2 regions of the Halomonas sp. KM007 genome follow, and region 2 is predicted to be linked to the other one. Evidence: predicted binding sites of a transcription regulator. Region 2 holds the regulator's gene; the other holds the start of a gene.

Region 1 (7,842 bases), 1.7 Mb from region 2:
AACTGGGCCAGAATCTTTTCGCGCATGGCCTGGCTTCTGCCGCCATGGATGGAGTCCGCGACGATGCCGCGTTTCTCCAACTGGGCCACCAGCTTGGCCGCGCTGTGCTTCTTCTCGACGAAGATCAGCGCCTGGTCCCAGGCCTGTTCGTTGATCAGGTGGCTGAGCAGGGCGGATTTGGTGTCCTTGTCGACCGTGATCAGCCACTGTTCGATGGTGTCGGCGGCGCGAACGTTGGGGGTGATGGCGATGTTGGCGGCCAGGTCGGTCATCTTGCTGTCTGAAAAACTACGGGCGAGGGCGCGAACGTCCTGGGTCATGGTGGCCGTGAACAGCAGGTTCTGGCGCTGTTCCGGCAGGCGCACGATGATCTTGTGAATATCATCCACAAAGCCCATGTCGACCATTCTGTCCGCTTCGTCCAGTACCATGACCTGCAGCTCGTCGAAGTGCAGGGCGCGCTGATGCGCCAGGTCCAGCAGCCTGCCCGGTGTGGCCACTAGAATGTCCACGCCTTCGATCAAACGCTCCTTTTGGGGCGCGGTATCCACACCGCCATACGCGGCCATCGAGGTGAGCTGGGTATGCCTGGCGTATTGCGCCACGCTGGCGTTGACCTGTACCGCCAGCTCGCGAGTGGGCACCAGAATCAGCGCGCGGATGCGCTTGGCCCGCAGCGCTTCTGCCTTGCTGAAGCGCTCCAGCAGCGGCAGCACGAAGGCGGCGGTTTTGCCGGTGCCGGTTTGGGCGGTGGCGATGAGGTCCTTGCCCGAGAGAATGGCGGGAATGGCCTGTTCCTGGATGGGCGTGGGCGTCTGGTAACCGAGTTCGGTAATCGCCTGAACGAGGGGAGTGGATAAACCGAGTGTAGAAAAAGGCATAAGGGGCCCTGACAGCGAGTCGTAGGTGGGTCGAACGTAAAAAGTGGTGCAGCATAGCGTAAAATCGGCCCGCCGTTGCTCGAATATTGCCCGCCGCGTCACCGTACCCCGCCTCACACAAGGTATAATGCCCCCTTCCCGGCGAAGCCTGTGTGCTTTAGCCTGCTGTTTTACGTCGATAAGGTCGTGGTTTGATGATCAACACGAAAATTTACAAGGCGGTGTACGAGCTGGCCGAAAAGCTGATGAAGGCCGCGTCCAAGGATGACCGCGCCACCTTTGAAGCGCTTTACGCCGAGCTGCAGGCGATCTGCACCGAGCATGAGAACACCGAAAAAGACCACCCCGAGCAGTGGGAAACCCTGGCCGACTTCACCGAAGAGCTGGAAGACGCGCTGCCGATCTACCAAAAGGCGCTGGACAAGGCGGTGGCCAAGCAGTCGAACGACCATCTGGCCTCGATTGGCTTTTCCATGGCCACCCTGCAGGTGGAGCTGGGCGAGCCCCAGGCCGCCATCGAAAGCTTGCAGCGCGCCCAGGCCAGCGCCCAAACGATTGAAGATAACGAGCTGAAAGCAGAGATCGACGAGCTGCTGGCCACGCTCACCAACGGTTAGGAGTCCCCTTGACCAATAACGATATTTTTCGCCGTATTCGCTATGCCTTCGATTTGAAGGAGGCCACCATCGTCAATATCTTCGCCTTGGCAGAGGTGGACGTGACGCCTGCCCAGGTAACGGCCTGGCTGAAGAAGGATGAGGACGAAGCGCTGGTGCCCATGAAGAACCGGGAGCTGGCGGCGTTTTTGAATGGCTTCATCAGCTTCAAGCGCGGCAAGCGCGAAGGCCCGGTGCCTGCGCCGGAAACCCAGCTGAACAACAACATGGTGTTCCAGAAGCTGCGTATTGCGCTGAACATGAAGGCCGAAGACGTGCTGGCGGTGTTCGAGCAGGTGGGGCTACCGCTCAGCCCCCACGAGCTGAGCGCGTTCTTCCGCAAGCCAAGCCACAAGAATTACCGCGAGTGCAAGGACCAGATGCTGCGCAACTTCCTGATGGGCGTGCAGCAACAGCAGCGCCCCAGCCAGGAGAACTGACGCCTAAGGTGATACCTTAGCCGTCGCGCTTCACGCACACGAAGATGGCATTGCCAGACGCGTTGTCCCACGGGGTGATGGTCTGGTAGTCGTGTTCGAACACGTGTACCTCGAAGTAGGGCGTCAGCAGGGCGATGAGTTCGCCAAAGCTGACCGCCACCATGGGGTGCTCGTCATTCCATACCTGGGTGACCGCAGGCGTGCTCTTTTCGATACTGAGCCGCAGCGTTTGCCGTTCCCCGTGCCCCGCATAGTGCCAACCCGAACGAAACGTGAAGCGATCCTCGCCTTGCTGGGCGGTGTGCTTGACGAACAGCGCGTTGTCGATGCGCTCCTTGTCCACGCTGTTGAAGCACAGTACGCCGCCGGTGCGCAGGGCGCGGTGGGCGCTGGCGATGCAGGCGCTCAGCTTTTCCAGGTTGGCGTTGTAGTGGATGGAGTATAAAAAGCAGGTGATCAAATCCACCGGCTCATCCACTTGGAACTGGCCCATGTCTTGCAGCGAAAAGTGAGCTTCCGGGCAGCGGGTGGCTGCCAGGTCCAGCATCGGCTGGTGAATGTCCAGCCCGCTGCTGGTGTAGCCCACATCCAGAAAATGGCGTACGTGGGGGCCGGTGCCGCAGGCCAGGTCCAAGTGCTGGCTGCCCGCGTTGCCAAACAGCTGATGCAGGCGATGAATGGCGTTACTTTGCGCGCGGTAGTCGATGTCGACGCACATCAGATCGTAATAGCCGGAAAGGTCGGTGTAGAGCGCGTTGACGGACATGGTGGCCTAACGGTGAACGCTAAAGGAAAGAGGTGGCGCATGGTATACGAGCGCTTCGTATTTGAGAAGCCGGGTTTGGCTAGCCAACGGAGAGGGCAATGATACATATTCGAACCCGCCCGCCGTTTATACGCCCGTTTCGGGTTCGAGTATTGCGGGCCGTTCGGCAGCTACCGGCTTGACCCCAATAGCTGTTTCATGCGGCTATGCCTGGGCGAGAGCTGAAAAGGCTAATATCACCGGGCCTGGTGCAGGGTGCCCGGTGATGGGTTGTGGAGACAGCTTTTCACGTTAGCCGCTTACGGTAGCCCATCAAGAAAGCTGGTCGGCGAAGTCATGGTTGACGTCCCGATGGCTCGCCTCGTCGGCACGTACGGCGATCACCACGTCGCGCAACCGCGCATCCTGGGGTAGCTTCCAGTAATCGATGGCGATTTGGGGCGCCGGGATGTTTTCGTAATCGCCTCGGTCGATACCTTCCAGGTATTCGGTGTAGCTATAGACGGCTTCCTCTTCCAGGTAGCCGACCACGCGGTGGGCGGTCTTGCTGGAGCATAAATACAGCAGGAAAAACAGATTAAAGAACATGCCTTGGGCTACGAGAATGAGGAAGCGCTCGAAACGGTTGGGCTTGGCGACCTCGATAAAGGTCATCAGGTGCATGCGCTCGTTTTCCGCTTCATCCAATAGGGTACGAATCCAGCCATCATCATCCTTGATGCGCCGAATGGCATGCAAGTGCTGTATCGCCCCTCCCACCATGCCGGGCACGGCGGCCACTGTTTCCAGAATGACGGCACGATGGCCGTAACGGCCGGCAAAAAACTTGTCGGCAAAAAAACGCATGAATTTCACGACTCGGTAGGCAATGCGGTCTGACAGCCCCTGAGGTTGGTGATGTGTGTATTGTTCGCCAGGCCTCGTGTGCTCATCATGACTGTTCATGGTCTACTCCTTGCAGGTAAAATTTTAATGTATGACTTCTGTATGGCTTTTGGGTTCGTCGCTTGAGCATCTTTTTGCCACTGCGGTGAAAGATTGACGTCGCTGGCAGCGATGGGCGCTGAAATGCTAAAGAATCCTTGCGACTTTCCGATAATAAAGAGGTACGTCTTTTCTTAGCCACTAATGAGTCTGCCATGCCCAAATTACGTGCTCTGTTGTTGTCCGCTGCCTTGTTGATGCTTACCGCAACGGCTCAGGCATCTGTGCAGGCAGCAGAGGAGGCGGCGCTGGCGTGGTTGGTGAAGATCGATAACAGCGAGTATGAACAGGCATGGGAAGCCGCTTCGCCACTGCTGCGTACACCGCTTTCTGCTGCCATGCTTGAACGCACCGTTGCACTGTCGCGTAAGGACTTTGGCTCGGTGCAATCGCGCCGCCGAGTGCGCGTTTCGCAGTACACCTCCATGCCCGGCGCTGAACGGGGCGACTTCAAGGTCGTTACCTTCCAGACCCAGTTTGCCAACCGCCCGCGGGTGGTGGAAGTGGTGACCCCGCATCTGGAAAACGGCACCTGGCGGGTCAGTGGTTACTATATCGAGTGACGGCTGGGTCAATCAGCCGCTAGCCTATCACACGATCATCCCCGCCAATGCCTGCATGACCAACACGATGACCAGCACCGCGCTACCCAGTGCGAGGCTGGTCATCAGCGCATGGCGCTTCCACAGAGTTTCAACCCGTTTGCCATAGCGTTTCACCAGCCAGGCCAGCCCGTAGTAGCGCAGCCCGCGTGAGAGCAGCGCCGCCAGCACGAATAGCAGGATGGGGTAACCGGAGAGCCCGGCGGTAATCATGGCCACCTGGAAGGGGATGGGAAGAATGCCGATGGCCAGAATCGCGGCAAACCCGTAGCGGTTGAAGAAGCCCTGAAACGCCTGATAGCTCTCCTCCATGCCCATGAACTCGATAAACCAGGTCCCCAGCGATTGATAGAGCACCATGCCCACGCTATAGCCCACCAGCGACGCCACCAGGCAGCCCAGCGTGGTGGCCGTGGCAATCGCCCAGATCCGCTGTTTGTTCACCGCCATCAACGGGATCAGTACCAGCTCGATGGGCACGGGCAGTATGATGGTTTCCAGAAACGAGAGGGTGGCGATCAGCCAGAGCATGTGTTTTGAGCCGTTCAAACGCTCCAGCCAGTGCTGGGTACGGGTAGAGATCAGCGCCATCGTGTCCTCCTGACGTAACTGGCATGGCCGACTGGCGGCGGCGCACATGAGGAATGTGCGGGGTTGTCGTGTAGAGTAGACTGTGACTCACATGAGTGATCATCATATCGTCATCATTCCGGCAGAGCCTCATTATCTGCTCACTGCGCAGCAGGTAGCCCAGGCCAAGGCTGCGTTGTGGCAGTGGATGCCCGAGGCAGAGAGTATAGACGAGCAGGTATCGAAGCATGTGATGTTTCATGACTGTGGCAGCAACTTCGAGTACGTGCGCTGTCACCTGTGCGCGCAAGAGCTGACCCTTCCTGAGTGGCATCTCCTGATGGATCAGGATTACGACGCACAGCGTGGCTTTGCGCTCCTTCCTCAGACGCTGCCGTGCTGTGGCAGTGTCGCCAGCGTGCACCAGCTCGACTACTCCTTCCCCCAAGGGTTCGCTCGGTTTTCGCTCACGGCCATCAACCCCAGAACAGGGGCCATGAGCCCTCAACAGACCGAGTCGCTGCAAGGCCACCTGGGGCAACCCTTGCGGGTGATTTACCGGCATGTGTAGTGCGCAAGATTCGGGTAGGTGTCGGGCCTTTCACTGGGTAAGCTTTAGCGAGCATCAGCCTCTTTTTGCCCCTTTGCCCGTGAGATGGACGCGATGAACGACTACGCCCGTATCGAAAAAGCCATGGCCTTCATGGTGGCCCACGCCGCCCAGCAGCCGAGCCTGGAGGCGGTGGCCGAGCAGGTACACTTGAGTGCGTTCCATTTTCAGCGGCTGTTCAGCCGCTATGTAGGGGTGAGCCCGAAGCGCTTTTTACAAGCGTTGACGTTGGCGCGGGGCAAGCAGTTGATTGCTTCTTCCCAGAGCCTTGCCGACACCGCCGAAGCGCTGGGGCTGAGCGGCGGCTCGCGGCTTTACGATCATTTCGTGACGCTGGAGGCGGTCACGCCGGGGGAGTTCAAGCGCCAGGGGGAGGACGTGGAAATTGCTTATGGGGTTCACCCCACGCCGTTTGGCCAGGTGCTGGTCGCCACCACCCCGAGAGGCATTTGCCGCATGGGCTTTCTGGCAGCGACACCCGAAGCGGAGATTCTGGCGCAGCTGGCCGCCGAGTGGCCGCGCTGTACCTTGTGCCACCAGCCGGACGCCACGCGTTACGCCGTCGAGGCGCTGTTCGAACCGCCGCGCCGCGCCGCGCCTGGGGCACTTTCGCTGCATGTGCGGGGCACCAACTTTCAGCTCAACGTGTGGCGGGCGCTGCTGATGATCCCGGACGGGCAGCTTGCCAGCTACTCCCACATCGCCCAGTGGCTGGGGGCGCCGAAATCGTCTCGGGCGGTGGGTAACGCGGTGGGCGCCAACCCCGTGGCGCTGTGGATTCCCTGCCACCGGGTGATTCAGCAAAGCGGCGCCCTGGGTGGCTACCGCTGGGGGCTGGAGGTGAAACGCCAGGTGCAGGCCTGGGAAGTGGCCCAGCATCTGGAATCCTCGGAAAGCGCTTGAAGCGAGTGACCGGCTAGTGCCCAGCTAGCGCACGCTAATGTCCAAATATGGACCAGCCCGTGCGTTGCACGAACATCTCCAGGGCGCGCACCCCCAGAAGGCTGTTGCCGTAGCTATCCAGCCCCGGCGACCAGACGGCCAGCGAGCCGCGCCCCGGCGCAATGGCCAGAATGCCGCCGCCCACGCCGCTCTTGCCCGGCAAGCCCACACGGAAAGCAAACTCCCCCGAGGCATCGTAGTGGCCACACATCATCATCAATGAGTTGATTCGGCGTGCCCGCTGGGGCGACACCACCCGCAGGTTGCTGGGGCGGTTGACGCCGTCGGAAGCCAGAAACAGCCCGGCGTGGGCCAGTTGCTCGCAGCTCATGGCGATGGCGCACTGGTGAAAGTAGGTGCCAAGCACTTTGTCCACGTCGTGGCGCAGCCGCCCAAAGGCTTTCATGAAGTGCGCCAGCGAGGCGTTACGGTCCTTGTGCTGCATTTCCGAGGCGGCGACCTGATGGTCGAAGCAGATGCTGTTGTCGTCGGCGATATAGCGCACGAAGCTCAATATTTCGGCCAGGGTTTCCTTGGGGGCGTGGCCCATCATGATGGCGTCTACCACCGCAATGGCCCCGGCATTGATGAACGGGTTGCGCGGTTTACCGCTCTCGTGTTCCAGCTGCACGATGGAGTTGAAGGGGTCGCCGGAGGGTTCGCGGCCGACGTTGGACCACAGCGCATCGCCGAGCTTGCCCAGGGCAATGGTCAGGGTGAAAACCTTGGAAATACTCTGAATCGAGAACGGCGTGGTGGCGCAGCCCGTCGAGAAGCGCTCGCCCTCTACGGTGGCCAGGCTGATGGCAAACTGGTTGGGATCGACCTGGGCCAGTTGGGGAATGTAGTCGGCCACCTTGCCGCGCTCGGTGGCGTGGGATAGCTCGTCAGCAATCTCGTTCAGTAGCGTTTGCATCTCGGGCGTCGTTGTTTGGCAGCGGGAGCCGCTACCCTAGCGGAAAAAAGCCCAGCTGTCTGCTGGCGGCAGCCCGCTGAGGCGCTGCGCAATAACCTTGATAACCCTTTGAGTTGATAAACATGCTGTTTGCAGTGGGAGCCCTTGCAGCGGGGCCGGTGGCATCTACACTGCAGCCTGAACCCTGCCCGGTCAAAGGAGGTTTCATGGATAGGATATCCAACGCGGGGCCGCTGATGCTCAAGGTGCCGATGAAGTCCATGGCGGTGGTGCTGGACCCCGCCGATGCCAACGATGTGCTGGAGCATACGCCCACCCCCTTTTCACCCAATGAGCAGGCCAAGCACAGTGCCCTCAGCCACTTCGAGCCGGGGTTCTCGCTGATTTCCGAAGGAGAGGCCCGCGAGCAGCGCAGGGCGCTGAACGAGCGGGTTCTGCAAAGCGATTGTCCTCACCATGATGCTTCCCAGGCGTT
Region 2 (7,842 bases):
GGGGCAATCCACCGTGCGTCTGGTGCTGATGTTGAATGCCGCCAGTCAGCCCGAAACGCTGGAGGAGGTCGTGTTGCGCTATCGCCAGGCAGCCAGGGCGGCTGGGGCGACGCTGGACGACTGCATCATCACCAAGCAGGATGAAGCGGGGCGCTTGGCCCCGGCGTTGGATATCGTCATGCGCCATGGCATGCGTGTGCTGTTTGGCTCCCATGGCCAGCAGGTGCCGGAAGACATGTCCGTGGCCGACCCTCAGGCGCTGATCGCTCAGGCGTTGGGCGCACAGCCCCGCGCCGTGCACCAGACCGAACCCTCGGCGCCGCTCAGCTTGCCACGCTGGTCGCGGGATGTGCTGGGGCAAGGGCGCAGGCTCTCATCGGTGCTGGCTCGACTGCGCAAACGGGTGGATGACTTTTACCTGCTGGAAGCCGCCTGGGATATCGGCGCACTGCCTGGGGTCATTCAGGATCAGCGGCTGGATGAGCTGTTGTCCGGGGCAGATGCCAATAGCCGCGCCATGGGGCTGGCCTGGTCGCCACGCCGCCAAGGGCGTGGCTGTGACTGGACGATGCCGGATGTTCGGCTGGATGAGCAGGGCCGTTGGTTGGCCCTGACGCGGCTTCAGCACCGTCAGCCTGCCGGCTGGCAGCCGCGTCTGGAAGAGTGTGGAGAAGATATGGCAGTTCACCTGCTGCCCGCTCTGCCAGAACCCGACGTGCTCACCTGGCTGCACGACCAACGTTTGACCTGGGTCAGCGCGGTGCATGCCAGCCAGCGAGTAGACTATCAGGGCGAGCGCTACGCCCTGAAGAATCTGTTTCAAGAGAGTACGCTGACCCACAGCGTCACGGTGCGTTTTCGCGGCCAGCGCATGCAGCTGTGGAATGCCTATGTCGAGGTGCAGGCCGCCTCGGGTCACGCCCTGCTGACCTGGGTGGGCGACATCCGTGACCCTGAAAGTGACAAGCGCGTCGCGCGTCGCTATTGGTTGACACCCGCCCGGTTGGGTAGCGATGTACTGTCACTGCTGGTCACCCAGCTCGAAAGCGATGGGCTGGCCGCACTGACCAAGCGAGCGTGGCAACAGCTCAAGGAAAGCGACAGTGGCGAAGTGAGTCGTGAGCTGCGCCTGTTGATGGCCAGCGGTGCAGCGGCCGTGGCAGGCCACCTCGACCTGGCCGATGATGAACCAGGCCAGGCGCTGAGAACGGATCTGGTGCGGCTGTTGGGTAGCCAGCGCAAGCGCCGGGATACGGCCCTGCTGGACGCGCTGCTGCATGTGTTGATGGCCCGAGATGCCATTCGGCAACTGGGCAGTGTCAGCCTCGAGGATGTGCTATGAATGGCCAGGATCAGGCTGCCGGGCTGAGAAAATGGGCAGATTTGCAGCGCCAGCAGCGAGGCGAGCAACCTGACGAGCCTGCGGCCGACGCGCCGAGTGTCGATACTTCCACTTCAGACAAGGAAGTGGCGCAAACGAACGTTGGCGCGGACGCTTCGGAAACCGCTCCCAAGGAGGTCGCAAGTGCGGCAGCGAACGTAACGGCCCCCCGCCCGACACGCACACTGGTCATTGTGGGGTTGAGCTCAGCGGGTGCCGTGCACGTCGACAAGGTCAAAGGTCGCTTGGCGCAGTGGGCATCGCTGGGGCGCCAGTGGGCGGGCGATCCTCAGGAGTGGGACGTCAAGGTGGCAAGCCCCGAGGCAGGGTCGATGGCTGCCTTGGCGCATCACCCTCACTGGGCGCTATGGGTGAGCAGTGACGCCGAGGCCTTCGCGAGCATGTACCGTGCCCTACGCCAGATGCGTGAGCAAGGGGGGCCGCGCCGCCTGCTGGCCCTGCACGAGCCGCACCTCCCGCGTCAGGGCTTGCTGGACAACCTGCGTGATGCCGCTGCGCACTATTTGCAAATAGAGCTGTTGCTACTGGCTCGTTGATGACCCCATGACAAGGGACCGGCAATGCCTCTACAGACGATGTTGCTACGAACATTGATCAACACCGCAAAGTGGTCAACAGTGACATGGAGCGTGTTTCTCTCCAGCGCCGCGTGGGTGCTGGTGTTATCGCTGGTTGTGGGTGAATCGGCGCGGGCGGCGACAGGTAGCTGGAGCAGTCAAATGCCCGCGGTGATGGTGGCCATGAGCGATCGGGCGAGCAGCAGCCAGGCCATCAGGCCTCCGGCGGGCATACCGCTGGGCGACGCGACATTGGCGAGGGTGCAATGGCGTTTCGAGGCGCCTGCCCATGCGCCTGTCAACGCCTGGCTATGCCATCCTGCACAATGCGTGCCCCTGAGTGGCATGCGTGGCAGCACCATGGCACTGGCAGGTCTGGAAGCCAACGCGCCGCTTCATTTGCGCTTTGCGCTGTCGCCGGGGCAACGGCCCGTGCGCGTACAGGGGCTGCAGGTCATCGTGAATTATCAGTAAAGATCGTTTAGCCGTGAGGCAATAGGATGTATACAGCACAAGGCAGGATCAAGCAGAGTGAGCTGTTAACTCAATACATGCCACTGGTGAGACGTCAGGCCTTGACACTGCAGGTCAGGTTGCCCGCCAGTATCGAGCTGGATGATCTGATTCAAGCGGGCATGGTGGGCTTGCTGGAGGCACTGGGTCGCTTTGATGCCGCACAGGGCGCGACGTTTGCCACGTTCGCCAGCCAACGCATTCGGGGCGCCATGATGGATGAACTGCGCACTCGGGACTGGCTGCCGCGCAGCGTGCGCCGCTCTGCCCGCGCAGTCGATGAAACCGTACGCCGTTTGGAGCAGACGCTGGGCAGGCCCCCTGAAGAGGTGGAAATTGCCCGTGAGCTGGAGATGCCGCTGAGCGACTATCAACAGCTGCTCAACGACACCAATAGCGGGCAGCTACTGCCCTTCGAGGAACTGGTGGCCGATGGCGGTGAGCCAGCCGGGGACGAAGGCAGCGCCAATCGCCCTTTCGAACAACTGCTCGACGAGCAGCAGCGGCACACTCTGATCGAAGCGATCGAGGCGTTGCCCGAGCGTGAAAAACTGCTGATGGCCCTGTATTACCAGGAAGAGATGAACCTCAAAGAGGTGGGGGCGGTACTGGGCGTCACCGAATCGCGGGTATCGCAACTGCATAGCCAGGCCGTCAGCCGCCTTCGTGCCCGCTTGAGCGACCAAGATTGACCTTCTTATCCTCTCACGTTAACCGGCAAGGAGCCGTTGATGAACCCCTCTACGTTGATCGGCATATTTGCCAGCATGCTGTTGTTGATAAGCGTGCTGTTCTTTACCGCAGAGTCGCCAGAAAGCTTTATCAACTTGCCTGGTCTGGCCATCGTCATTACCGGTACCCTAGCGGCGACGTTCATCAGCTACCCCTTGAAGGAGGTACTGCGGGTAGTGCGCCTGGTAGGCCTGGTATTCCGCCGCGAGAACACCTATGTGCGCGATGATATCGGCGAGCTGGTGGCCATGTCGCGGTTATGGTTCAAGGGCGATGTCCGAGCGGTAGAGCGGGAGCTGGAGCATACGCGCAACCCGTTTCTGCGCACCGGTATTCAACTGGTGATTGCCAACACCAAGGAAGATGAAATTTTCGACATGCTGCGCTGGCGGATCGCAAGGCTGAAGGCGCGTGAGCATGCCGAAGCGCAGATTTTCCGCACCATGGCCACCTATGCGCCGGCCTTTGGCATGATTGGTACGCTGGTGGGGCTGGTCAACATGCTGGAAGTCATGGATGCGGGCGATCTGCAGGTGATCGGCCCACGTATGGCCGTGGCGCTGCTCACCACGTTTTACGGTATTCTGCTGGCCAATCTGGTCTTCAAGCCCATTGCCGTCAAACTGGAGCGGCGGACCGAAGAGCGCCTGATCACCATGAACATGGTGCTGGAAGGCATTTCTCTCATTACCAAGCGTCGCTTGCCGTCGTTCATCGAAGAGACGTTGAACTCGTTCGTGGCCAACTACCACGACGAAATCCGTGATGCGAGCGTCAAGCCGCGCCCAGGCGTCGATTCGGCGTTGAAAGGGTAGCGCCATGCTCAATCACGAGGCACGGTTTGCGCTGGAACTGCCAGCGGCAGCGGGCGAGAGCGACGAAGGGTGGCTGACCAGTTACCTGGACGTCTTGACGCTGCTGATTACCCTGTTCGTGCTCTTGCTGGCGCTGACGCCTCCTGGCGGTGGCGAAGGGAGGGAGAGCGATGCCATGGGGCCGGCCAGTGCCATCATGGCCATGCCGTTGGCCTCATTGGCCACCGGTATTCATCCACGTCACGACGGCGTGCAGTCGCAGATGGCGGGGCTGGATATTCCTGGGGTCAGTGTCTCGCAGGGTCGTGAGGGCATCACCCTGCGCATCGACGACAGCCTGTTGTTTTCCAGTGGTAGCGATGTGCTAACGCCTCAGGGCCTGATCGTGTTAGAAGGTCTCACGTCAGTACTCCAAACGTTCGAAGGCCAAATATCGGTGGAAGGGCATACCGATAACGTGCCCATTGCCACCCCGCGCTTTCCCTCTAACTGGGAGCTTTCCACGGGTCGCGCCATTGCCGTGGTGCGCCAGTTGGAGCGTCAGGGTATCGCCATTTCTCGTATGCGGGCGGTTGGCTATGCCGACACCCAACCCATGGAAAGTAACGCTACCTCGGAAGGGCGAGCTGCCAACCGACGCGTTGAACTGCTGCTCAAACAGCAGGTCGAGGGGTAAAGCACTATCTCGAGGCTATCTTCGTGTCGACGCATCATTCTCGACTGCAGTCCTTTGGCGCTGTCTTGGTACTGGATACCGACGTGCGGCAGGTTCAGGCCGTCAGCCGCAACCTGGCGGCATTACTGGGGTTACCCACCAACGAGCAGCCGCCCCCTACGCTGACGTCTCTGCTGGGCAAGCGGCTCAGCCAGCGGCTGCGCCATGAACTGCAAGGGCAGCCCCGCCTATCCGGCCCGCTCACTTTTCGCCGAGCCACCGTCGATACGCGCTTTCAACTCCAGGCCTATCGAACAGACCGACACGTCGTCGTCGAAATAGAGCCATTGCCCCCGATGGGCAAGCAGCGCCTGCTGGGAACGCTCAATGAGCGCCTGGTGCGCCTGGCCGAAGCCACGCACCAGGAGGAACTGCTGGACTACCTGGTCGGTGCCGTTCAGGAGTTGACCGGGCACGAGCGCGTCTCGGTGTGCCATTTCGACGGCGATTGGCATGGGCTCATCGTGGCCGAAAAGTGTACGGGGCGCTTGGCAGGGCTGCGCGGGCAACGGTTTCCGGCCAGCGATTTCCCACTGGCCTTGCGGCATGCCTACGAACGTCATCCGGTGCGCTTGATTCAAGACGTCACCGCCGACACCGAGCCCCTGGTGCCCGCAGACGTCACGGCCAACCTGCGCAACTGCTTCTTGCGTGCGCCGGCTGCCGAGCGGCGCGTCTATCTGCAGCGGCTGGGGGCACACAGTGCCTTCAGTGTGGCCATGCAAAGTGATGCTGGCCTGTGGGGGCTGCTGTTCTGTCATTCGGCCCATGCCCACCCCGTGGCGCCGCCCTTGCGCGATGCGGTGCGGACACTGGTGCAAATGGCGATGCAGCGGTTGTTGCTGCTGCGTGCTCGCCAGGAGGCACGTTACCTGCAGCGCGTGCAGGATAGCCTGGTGCTGTCGGTCTCTGCCCAGCAAGAACCCAAAAGCCCCCAGCAGATTCTTCACGAGCAGGCTGCGTCCTGGTGTGCGCTGTTCCGTGCTCAGGGGGTTGCCCTGTGGCTCAATGGCAGCGTGTGTTCTGCCGGTGTGGTGCCGCTCTCCACGGTGGTGTGCCAACTGGTGAAGCGTATCGACAGGGGGCATCGCCATGGGGGGCCGTGGTGTACCCGAGAGGTGGCGGTGGAGCCGCTGACAGCGTCACTCCACATGTCAGAGCAGTGTGGGATTCTGGCTGTGCCGCTCTCCATCAGCCCAGCACAGCGAGGCTGGCTGTTGTTCTTTCGGCCCGAGCAGGTGGAAACCCTCTATTGGGCCATGGGCCCTGTCTCGGCTGCCGTGGCCTCATCCACGCAGCCGACGCCCCCCTCGGCTGCGTGGAGTGAAGACGTGGTCGGCAAAAGCGAAGCATGGCAGCGTGTCGAACGCCTGGCGGCCATCGACTTGGGGGAAGATTTGACGCTGGCTATTTCTGCCTATGAGATCAGTACGCTCAACATGCACCTTGAGCAAGAGCGCAAGGCACTGGCCACAGCCAACCAGCGGCTCGAGCAGTTGGCCCACTTTGACCCATTGACTCAGGTCTGGAATCGCTATCGTATCGAGCAGGCCATCGATGCCGAATTAGTCGCGGCCAAGCGCTACGGCGCCGCATTCGCGTTGCTGCTGTTTGACGTGGATCACTTCAAGCAAATCAATGACGCTTATGGGCATGGCGTGGGGGATGACGTGCTGGTCTCGCTGGCTCGTCTGGTGGAAACGTCGCTGCGGGGCTGCGACCATCTTGGCCGCTGGGGCGGCGAAGAGTTCGTGGTGCTGGCGACACATTCCGATGAGGAAGCGGCCATGGGCCTGGCTGAGCGGCTGTGCAGCCTGGTGGCCACGCTGCATGTCAACGGGTTGGACCAGCCCATCACCGTCAGTATCGGCGTGGCGATATGGCAGCCGGGCGACAGCTGCAAGACGCTGATGTCGCGGGCCGATGTGGCCATGTACCGAGCCAAGCGCGGTGGTCGCAATCGTGTGGAAATCGCCGAGCAGCGAGCCGGTTAATCTTCTGTCGTGCTGTCCTCGCACAGCTGCTGCATGCGTGCGATGGCGCTGTCTGCACCGGCAAGGCTGAAGGTCATGTACCACGGCTCCTGCTCGTTTTGGTCGAAGCCCAGGAACAGCTGCTCACCGGTGCGCATCTGGGCCATCAGTGTGTCGAGATCGCTCAGGTAAAAGTGTGCGTAGAAGCCATCGTCGCCGCGCTCGGTGATGAACTCGGCCATGGTATCCACGATGGGCTGGTCATCGATGCGCAGCCGTGTGGGCACCAGATTGACGGCGCGGCTCTCGCCTTGCTGCTGTTCCAGCGTCACGCGCATTTCCAGCCAGGGGAGGTCGCATACCCCCTGGCTGGTATTGAGGCTCAGGGTGGCATCGGAGTAGCTGTGGGTCTCCACTGCGCGAAAATGGCGCTCTTCGCCCAGTGCCAGCGTCATGGACGACCAGTGCTGGTGAGGTTCGGCGTGCTCCACGTTGAACGTGGCTGCCAGGGCGAACGGGGCGTTGCCCAGCAGGCTCCCCCCCAGTACCGCCAGCAGTGTACGGGTGTTGATGGGCATAAACGGTATCATCGTCGTCGGTCTAAAAGGCAAGGTCGCTCAGGCTTCCAGCAGCGGCCTGACGTTGTCGGTCAGGTAGCAGTCGTCGAACTCTCCTTCGGTGGCCAGCGCTTCGAGATCCGGTATGGTGACATGGTGTCGGTCACGAAATACCAGGCCGTCTTCGCTGAGTGCGGTGAAGGTACGGCTGACATGAACCGGGCTCAAGCCCAGGATATCGGCCAACTGCTCTTGTGACAGCGGGAGGCGGAACTGCCCGCTGATATCGTCGTTGGTCTGGCGCAGGCGCAGATACATTTCATGTAGGAAATGGGCCATTTTCTTGCGCGCGCTGCGCCGTGCCAGGTTGACCAGCCGTTCGGTCAGCAGCGCTTGCTGTCGGCTGGCAATGGCAAACATCACCGACGTGAGCGACAGTGACTCGCGAAAGACCTCCAGCATACGCTTGTGGGGAAAGTGACAGATCACGCCGTCACTGATCATGCGGACGTTTTCAAGGCGCTGGGAAAAAGCAAACTCCCGCAGACCGATGATGTCGCCGGGCAGAAAAACTTCCA

What was found. Region 2 encodes FliA, which starts transcription of late flagellar genes. Its sites were predicted from a motif close to CTAAAGTTNNNNNNNNNNCNGCCGATA; they were not measured.
Region 1: the regulator FliA is predicted to act here: its motif matches at 3,815-3,841, upstream of RVM27_RS16170 (DUF4019 domain-containing protein).

The regions. Positions count from the first base shown of each region.
Region 1 is NZ_CP136131.1:3,402,322-3,410,163, forward strand. Features, by position in the region: gene RVM27_RS16145 (DEAD/DEAH box helicase) at 1-881, opposite strand, end outside; gene RVM27_RS16150 (Replicative DNA helicase) at 1,076-1,498, shown strand; gene RVM27_RS16155 (YehS family protein) at 1,507-1,977, shown strand; gene RVM27_RS16160 (class I SAM-dependent DNA methyltransferase) at 1,994-2,743, opposite strand; gene RVM27_RS16165 (alternative oxidase) at 3,056-3,688, opposite strand; gene RVM27_RS16170 (DUF4019 domain-containing protein) at 3,883-4,290, shown strand; gene RVM27_RS16175 (YqaA family protein) at 4,318-4,920, opposite strand; gene RVM27_RS16180 (hypothetical protein) at 5,012-5,470, shown strand; gene RVM27_RS16185 (bifunctional transcriptional activator/DNA repair enzyme AdaA) at 5,564-6,412, shown strand; gene RVM27_RS16190 (glutaminase) at 6,447-7,367, opposite strand; gene RVM27_RS16195 (cytochrome P450 family protein) at 7,574-7,842, shown strand, end outside.
Region 2 is NZ_CP136131.1:1,680,909-1,688,750, reverse strand. Features, by position in the region: gene flhF (flagellar biosynthesis GTPase FlhF) at 1-1,342, shown strand, start outside; gene RVM27_RS07885 (hypothetical protein) at 1,339-1,938, shown strand; gene RVM27_RS07880 (flagellar protein FlhE) at 2,020-2,433, shown strand; gene RVM27_RS07875 (RNA polymerase sigma factor FliA) at 2,460-3,164, shown strand; gene RVM27_RS07870 (motility protein A) at 3,204-4,019, shown strand; gene RVM27_RS07865 (OmpA/MotB family protein) at 4,024-4,695, shown strand; gene RVM27_RS07860 (sensor domain-containing diguanylate cyclase) at 4,719-6,728, shown strand; gene RVM27_RS07855 (invasion associated locus B family protein) at 6,725-7,285, opposite strand; gene RVM27_RS07850 (Crp/Fnr family transcriptional regulator) at 7,325-7,842, opposite strand, start outside.